Regions from separate parts of the Allobosea sp. 01N443 genome, predicted to be linked through region 1. Evidence: riboswitches for the same ligand, from Rfam matches in the RefSeq annotation. Region 1 holds a riboswitch; each other region holds the start of a gene.

The links. Region 1 has a riboswitch for cobalamin ahead of AC1DRP_RS15530 (ribonucleoside-diphosphate reductase subunit alpha). Riboswitches for the same ligand answer to the same signal wherever they lie in the genome.
Region 2: linked by a shared signal. The riboswitch ahead of AC1DRP_RS08790 (CbtB domain-containing protein) and the one ahead of AC1DRP_RS15530 (ribonucleoside-diphosphate reductase subunit alpha) in region 1 are both predicted to bind cobalamin.
Region 3: linked by a shared signal. The riboswitch ahead of AC1DRP_RS06545 (TonB-dependent receptor plug domain-containing protein) and the one ahead of AC1DRP_RS15530 (ribonucleoside-diphosphate reductase subunit alpha) in region 1 are both predicted to bind cobalamin.

The regions. Positions count from the first base shown of each region.
Region 1 is NZ_JBFTRC010000054.1:13,349-15,602, forward strand. Features, by position in the region: gene cobF (precorrin-6A synthase (deacetylating)) at 1-603, opposite strand, end outside; cobalamin riboswitch at 787-988, shown strand; gene AC1DRP_RS15530 (ribonucleoside-diphosphate reductase subunit alpha) at 1,107-2,254, shown strand, end outside.
Region 2 is NZ_JBFTRC010000022.1:8,232-10,485, reverse strand. Features, by position in the region: gene AC1DRP_RS08800 (DUF1636 family protein) at 1-184, opposite strand, end outside; gene AC1DRP_RS08795 (CbtA family protein) at 234-974, opposite strand; gene AC1DRP_RS08790 (CbtB domain-containing protein) at 987-1,217, opposite strand; cobalamin riboswitch at 1,205-1,387, opposite strand; gene cobU (bifunctional adenosylcobinamide kinase/adenosylcobinamide-phosphate guanylyltransferase) at 1,528-2,052, shown strand; gene cobO (cob(I)yrinic acid a,c-diamide adenosyltransferase) at 2,066-2,254, shown strand, end outside.
Region 3 is NZ_JBFTRC010000014.1:54,335-56,588, reverse strand. Features, by position in the region: gene AC1DRP_RS06545 (TonB-dependent receptor plug domain-containing protein) at 1-1,115, opposite strand, end outside; cobalamin riboswitch at 1,236-1,436, opposite strand; gene ccoS (cbb3-type cytochrome oxidase assembly protein CcoS) at 1,454-1,630, opposite strand; gene AC1DRP_RS06535 (heavy metal translocating P-type ATPase) at 1,627-2,254, opposite strand, start outside.

The DNA.
Region 1 (2,254 bases):
ATCGAGATCTTCACCCGCGACACTCTTGAAGGCCTGGTCCCCGTCGAGCATGACGACCACACTATCGAGGTTATTGGGAAAGCCTTCCGCCAGTTTGCGTCCCGTGGTGATCAGCACGGGCTCGCCAATCCGGTTGAGGGCGACCCGGTGTCGCGCCGCAAGGGCCTGCACGCTGCTGATGCCCGGGATCACATCGTATTCGAGAGCGAAGCCCCTGGCGCGAATATGCTCGACGATCCGCAGCGTGCTGTCATAGAGCGTCGGATCACCCCAGACGAGGAAGGCTCCGCATTCACCGTCCCCGAGTTCTTCCGTGAACAGGCCCTCGTAGTCATGGGCAATACGCGCATGCCACTCGTCGACGCTGCCACGGTAATTCGTTCCGGCGGGGGCACGCTCCGGGATCGGCACCGGAACCAGGCGATAATCCGATCGTTCGATGAAGCGCTCGCAGATGTCCTTCCGCAGCCGTCCGAGCGCGGCCTTTTCTGTCCCCTTGTCGGGAATGAAGAAGACGTCGGCCTGGTTGAGGGCGTTGATCGCCTGGACCGTGACATAGTCGGGATTGCCGGCACCAATTCCGATGATCAGGATCTTGCGCATTCGGCCTCCAAGTCGGGGCTCAGATGGCCCACCGTTCGGCAGCCATAGCACGTGGGGCGACAGCGCGAGCATCTGCGCCATGACGCCCTCGAGGCCGATCGCCGCATAGTTCGACCACTCCCCGCTCTTCACAGGCCAACGAATAGGCCGTGGCAATCTGTTGACAGAACTGTCGCGATAGCCACTAGATATGGTGGTCACGGTCTCTCGAGTCGCAAGATCGAGAGCTAAGAGGGAAGCCGGTGCGAAACCGGCGCTGCCCCCGCAACTGTCAGCGGCGAGTACTTGTCCAGACTATCAGTCACTGAGGCCGCCAGGCCTTGGGAAGACGGGACAAGAGCGATGACCCGCGAGCCAGGAGACCTGCCGCGACAGCAGAATCGTCCTCGGGCGGGGTGTCCCGGTGGATCGCTTGGTCATGTCTGCGGGCGCTCGTCGCTGCGACATTCTCCGTTGCGACTCCGCCTGGCCTTTGCCCCCTACAGATTGGGGTTTGAAAGCCGATGTCCCTCGCGACCGATACCATCCGCCCTGAGACGTTCAGCCCGATCGCGTCGCAAGGCAGCGATGCGCGATCGACCGCGGAACCGGGCTACCAGGTGATCCGCCGCAACGGCAGCGTCACCCCGTTCGACGCCTCCAAGATCAGCGTCGCTCTGACCAAGGCCTTTCTGGCGGTCGAGGGCAGCAGCGCCGCTGCCTCGCGCCGAATCCACGACATCGTCGCGGAGTTGACCCAGCAGATCGTCGCCGGGCTGACGCGGCGCGCCGATGCCGGCCGTACCTTCCATATCGAGGATGTGCAGGATCAGGTCGAACTCGCGCTGATGCGCAGCGAACACCACAAGGTCGCCCGCGCCTATGTGCTCTACCGCGAGGAACGAGCCCAGGAACGGGCCCGCGCCAAGGCGGAAGCGAAGCCTGTGGTCGCCTCCGCGCCGGTGCTGCGCATGAAGGCAGCCGACGGCGCGCTCGTGCCGCTCGATGGGGCTCGCCTCGCCACGGTCATTCGCGAAGCCTGCGCCGGGCTCGACGGCGTCTCGGCTGAAGCCGTGCTGAGCGAAGCGCAGCGCAACCTCTATGACGGCATCAGTCAGGATGAGCTGGCGCAGGCGCCGATCCTGGCTGCGCGCACCCTGGTCGAGACCGAACCGAACTATTCCAAGGTCTCGGCTCGCCTCCTGCTCGACAAGCTCCGCCGCKAGGCGCTGAGCTTCGTCTCCGGTCGTCCGGAACAGGCGACTCATGCAGAAATGTCAGTACGTTACGGCGACTATCTCCACGCCTATGTGAAGACCGGCATCGCCAACGAGCTGCTCGATCCCGAGCTTGGACGCTTCGATCTCGCCCGCCTTGCGGCTGCGCTCAAGCCGGAGCGCGACCTCCAGTTCGATTATCTCGGCTTCCAGACGCTCTATGACCGCTATTTACTGCATGTCCGAGGCAATCGCTTCGAGCTGCCGCAGGCCTTCTTCATGCGTGTCGCGATGTGTTTGGCGATCCGCGAGATCGACCGCGAGGCCCGGGCGATCGCCTTCTACGACCTGCTCTCCTCCTTCGACTTCATGGCCTCGACGCCGACCCTGTTCAACGCAGGAACCCTCAGGCCGCAGCTCTCCTCCTGCTTCCTGACCACGGTGCCGGACGATCT
Region 2 (2,254 bases), on a different contig from region 1:
AGGGGCGATTGCAGACCGCGAGGCAGTCGACGGGTTCGACCGGAAGCGTCCCGCCGTCGCGCGCGATGCGTTCGCGCAGCGCCTCGGCAAAACCCAGTCCGGGCTGGTCGTAACCCTCCGGCAGGTCCGCCCGCGCGCGCCGGCAGGCGACGCAGACGAAAATGGTGACATCGCCTTCGGGCATAGGCCGGTTCCTTTGCTTCCGGCGCGATCCCGGGGGATCGCGCTCAGCGTCAGGCCTTGGCCGGGGCTGCGGCACGGCGCGTCGCCCAGGGCCAGAGCACGCCGACGGCAAAGCCGGTAGCGAGCCAGAGGGCAGCCTGGAGCGCGAGCGAGAGCGCGGCGAAATGCGCTGCGATTTCGGCCGGGACCTTGCTCTCCGGGGCGGCGGGATGTGGTGCGCCGATCAGATGCGGGACGAGCATGGCAAGCACGGCAAGTGCCCGCAGCCAGCTCGCCTCCGTCCGCAGGAAGACCCAGAGGCCGCCGGCGGTGACGAGCGCGGTGGCGATCCACCAGGTCTGGCGGTGGAGCAGTTCGGCTGACGCGCTGCCGGGCAATTCCGGTGCGAGCCCGGTCGCCGGCACGAGGCCGAAGGCCAGGAAGCCGCAAGCCGCCCAGATCAGTGCGGTCCGTTCAGTGATGGCATCGCCCGCTGCGATCATGCCGCCGAGCAGCAGGGCGGCAAAGCCGATCGCGGTCGCAATGGTGACGATGGTGGTGAAGGCCGTGCGCTGCAAGCCGTCCTGTGGCTTCCACTCGGCGTGGTCGGCTGCGTCGGCGCCGCCATGGGCAAGGACGATCCTGGCATCGCCGGTGAAGCTGGCGTGCTGAAGCTCGGCTGCGCGCAACGCCGTCTCAAAGGTTTCCGCCTTGAGGATCAGCGGCGTGGTGGTGACATGCTGGAGTGCTGCGACCAGGAGCCCAGCAAGAAGCCCGGCCAGAAGACTGACCGTGAGAACACGATTGACCATGTTGCCTTTCCCTCAGTGGCAGGGAAAGGCGAGGGTGTGGCGCGTGTCGTGGGCTGCGTTGTGAACGCTGGTCGAATGGGCGAAGCCGACGGTGAAGATCAGGGCTGCGCCGAGTGCCAGGGCAGCTGCGACAGCCTTGACGCGCTCGGATGCGCTGGCCTGGGTGGTGATCGAAGCCGTATTCGTCGTCATCTCGGTCTCCTTGGCCACCCCGCCGGCAGCCCGCTGGATTGCATCACTCATCGACGGCAGGTCTCCTGGCTCGCGGGTCCGGATCTCTCGCCGCCTTCCCGGGACAATCCCAGTGGCCGATGGCGCGAAACTCGCCGCTTACAGTTGCGGGGGCAGCCGCGGTATCGCACCGCGTTCCCTTTTCACCTCCTTGCAGAGGCACCGTCGGGGATGATCATTAGCCATCTGCACGGTGCTGTGCAATGCAGCGATCGTGATTGCGAGCGCAGTGAAGCGATGTGATCTCTGATGGCCTGTCCCGGCTTGTTTCGCTTCGCTCGCCAGGTCCGTTCCTTAGGCTGATCTTCCCTGGGTTGAGATTTTGGCAGTGGCAGCGATCCTTTCCCCTCTTACCCTCGTTCTGGGCGGCGCCCGCTCCGGCAAGAGCCGCCATGCCGAGGCCCTGATCGAGATGGTGCCGGCGCCCTGGATCTATCTCGCCACGGCGCAGGCCTATGACGATGAGATGCGCGCCCGGATTGCCGAGCACCGCGCCCGCCGGTCGCAGGATTGGATGACCATCGATGCGCCGCTGGCCCTGGCGCAGGCGATCCGCGCGGTTCCCGCGGGGCAACCTGCCCTGGTGGACTGCCTGACGCTCTGGCTGACCAACGTGATACTGGCAGAGCAGGATGTGGCGGCTGCAAGCCGGGAACTGGTCGAGGCCTGCGTTTCGGCACGTGGCCCGGTGGTCCTGGTTTCCAACGAGGTCGGGCTCGGTATCGTGCCCGAGAATGCGCTCGCCCGACGGTTCCGCGACGAGGCGGGGCGGTTGCACCAGATGCTTGCGGCGCGGGCCGACCGGGTGATCTTCATGGTCGCCGGTCTGCCGATGCAGGTGAAATGAGCAGGAGGTTCCGATGACGATCGATGCTGACGAGGCCGCCCGCCACAAGGCCAAGATGGAAAAGCGCAAGGCGGTGCAGGATGCCGAGGTCGCCGCCAAGACGATCGAAAAGGGACTCCTGATCGTCAATACGGGGCCAGGCAAGGGCAAGTCGACCGCCGCCTTCGGATTGATCCTGCGGGCTCTCGGCCATGACTGGCGC
Region 3 (2,254 bases), on a different contig from region 1:
AGCGCGCGGGTTTCCAGCCGTTCGCGCTCGTATTGCAGACCCATCACCAGGGTCTGCCCCTTCATCAACTCAAGGTCGCCGCGCCAGTCGACCTTGGTGCGCTCGCCGAGATTCTCCGTCGGCAGGCCGAGGATACCAATCGCATTCGGCGTGCGGCCGGTGCGGTCCTGATTGCTGTAGGACAGGCCGAAGCGATTGACGAAGCGCCCACCAAGCGGATCCCAGACGACCTCTCCGCGGGTGAAGGCCTGCTTGTAGTCCTGGCTGCTGCGGAAGCTGCTGGGCGTGCTCGGAAAGCCGGAATCGCCGGTGAAGAGCAGGTAGCCGTCAGTGTAGCGGCCGACCCAGTTCAGCGACAGCGTATCGGACAGCGCGACGCCGAACCGGGCCGAATAGGTCCAATTGTCGTAGGAATTCGGGTTGACGCGGCGCCCCGACGGCACGAGCCCGGGAGGCGTCACCGGGGTCGAATCCGATTTGAAATGGGCGATGCTGAGGGCGTAGTTGAAGCGGTCATCGCCGCCGCTGAGGCCGACCGACTGGTTGAAGGTGCCGTATGAGCCGGCCTCGGCTCGGGCCGTGAGCTTCGGCGGACCCTCGCCACGCTTGGTGGTGATCGAGATGACGCCGCCCAGCGCGTTGGCGCCGTAGAGGCCGCTTTGCGGTCCGCGCAGCACTTCGATGCGCTCGATGTCGTCGGTCAGCATCGAGCCGAAATCGAAGGAGCGGTTCGGGGTCGACGGGTCGTTGGCCTCGATGCCGTCGATCAATACCTTGACGTGGTTGGAGTTGGTGCCGCGGATGAAGACCGAGGTCAGCCCGCCCGGCCCGCCGGTCTGCACGATATTGAGGCCGGGAACGGCGGCGAGCGCCTGCGGCAGGGTCCGGCGCTGCTCGCGCTCGATATCGCCCGCGGTGATGACGGTCACGGAATTGGCGATCTCGCGCGCTGGCGTGGGTCGCGTCGTCGCGCTGACGACGATTTCGTCGAGGGCAATCGATTCGGTGGCTGACTGGGCGGAGGCCTGGCTGGGGGGGAGGGAGCCGGCGGAGACAAGGAGCGGCAGGGTGATGAGCAGCCGGCTGCGCCGGGCAACCTTGGGAGGACGGATCACGATGGAACCTCGGGCGTTGACGTCTGTGGCACGTCACCGCGAACGCGAGGCCCCGTCCGCTGCCCTTAGCCAGCGTGCAGTTCAACAAGCGATCGAAACACCCCGTCCGAACGTGTTCGCGTGTGACCACGGCTGACGGCAGGTCTCCTGGCTCGCGGGTCGGTGCCTTGTCGCCGCCTTCCCAGGTCCGAGGGCCCCAGTGGCGTGTGGCGAAAGGCTCGCCGCTTACAGTTGCGGGGGCAGCCACGGCATTGAATGGCGAACCATCCGCACCGCATTCCCTTTTGATCCCCTAAGGGAACCGTCGCTGGCGAGGTAAGGCCGGAACGGCCGCTGCGTCAATGATCGTTGGTGCGGGTGTCCCCAGGCGAACGCAGGTCGTCATCCCTCAAAATGCGCCAGCTCGGTCCCTCGAGATCGCTGAACTGGCCGGTGCGCATGCACCAGAAGAAGGCCGCCAACCCCAGCAGTCCGAGACCGAGCGCCAGGGGGAACAGGATCACCAGGATATTCATGACGCCACTCCCGTATTCTGCCGCGACAGGCCGCGTCCCGCGCGCAGCGCGTTGAGCGTGACCACCAGTGACGATCCCGACATCGCGACGGCTGCGACGAGCGGCGTCGCGAAGCCCGCGACGGCAATCGGCACCGCGACGGCATTGTACAGCACCGCAAACCAGAGGTTTTCCAGCATGAGGTTGCGCGCCCTGCGGGCGATGCGCAGGCTGTCGGCGACCGGCATCAAGCTGTCGCCGATGAAGACAATGTCGGCCGAGGCCTGCGCCAGGTCGGTCGCGCTGATCGGCGAGATCGAAACATGGGCCTTGGCAAGGGCCGGAGCGTCGTTGAGCCCGTCGCCGATCATCAGCACCTTGCGCCCCTTGGCGCTGAGCCGGTCGAGCGCCTTGAGCTTCTCGTCGGGACGCAGGCCGGCTTCGGCCTCCGTGATACCGAGGGCCGAGGCGACCGGCGCGACAGCTTCGCTTCGGTCGCCGGAGAGAATGCGGATCTCGAGGCCGAGACCGCGTAGCGCGGCGATACAGTCGCGCGTCTCCGGCCGGATCTTCTGATCGACCGCGAAGATGGCGCATTCAGTGCCATGGCGCCAGGCGATCAGGGAGGCTGAGGGATGGCGCGCG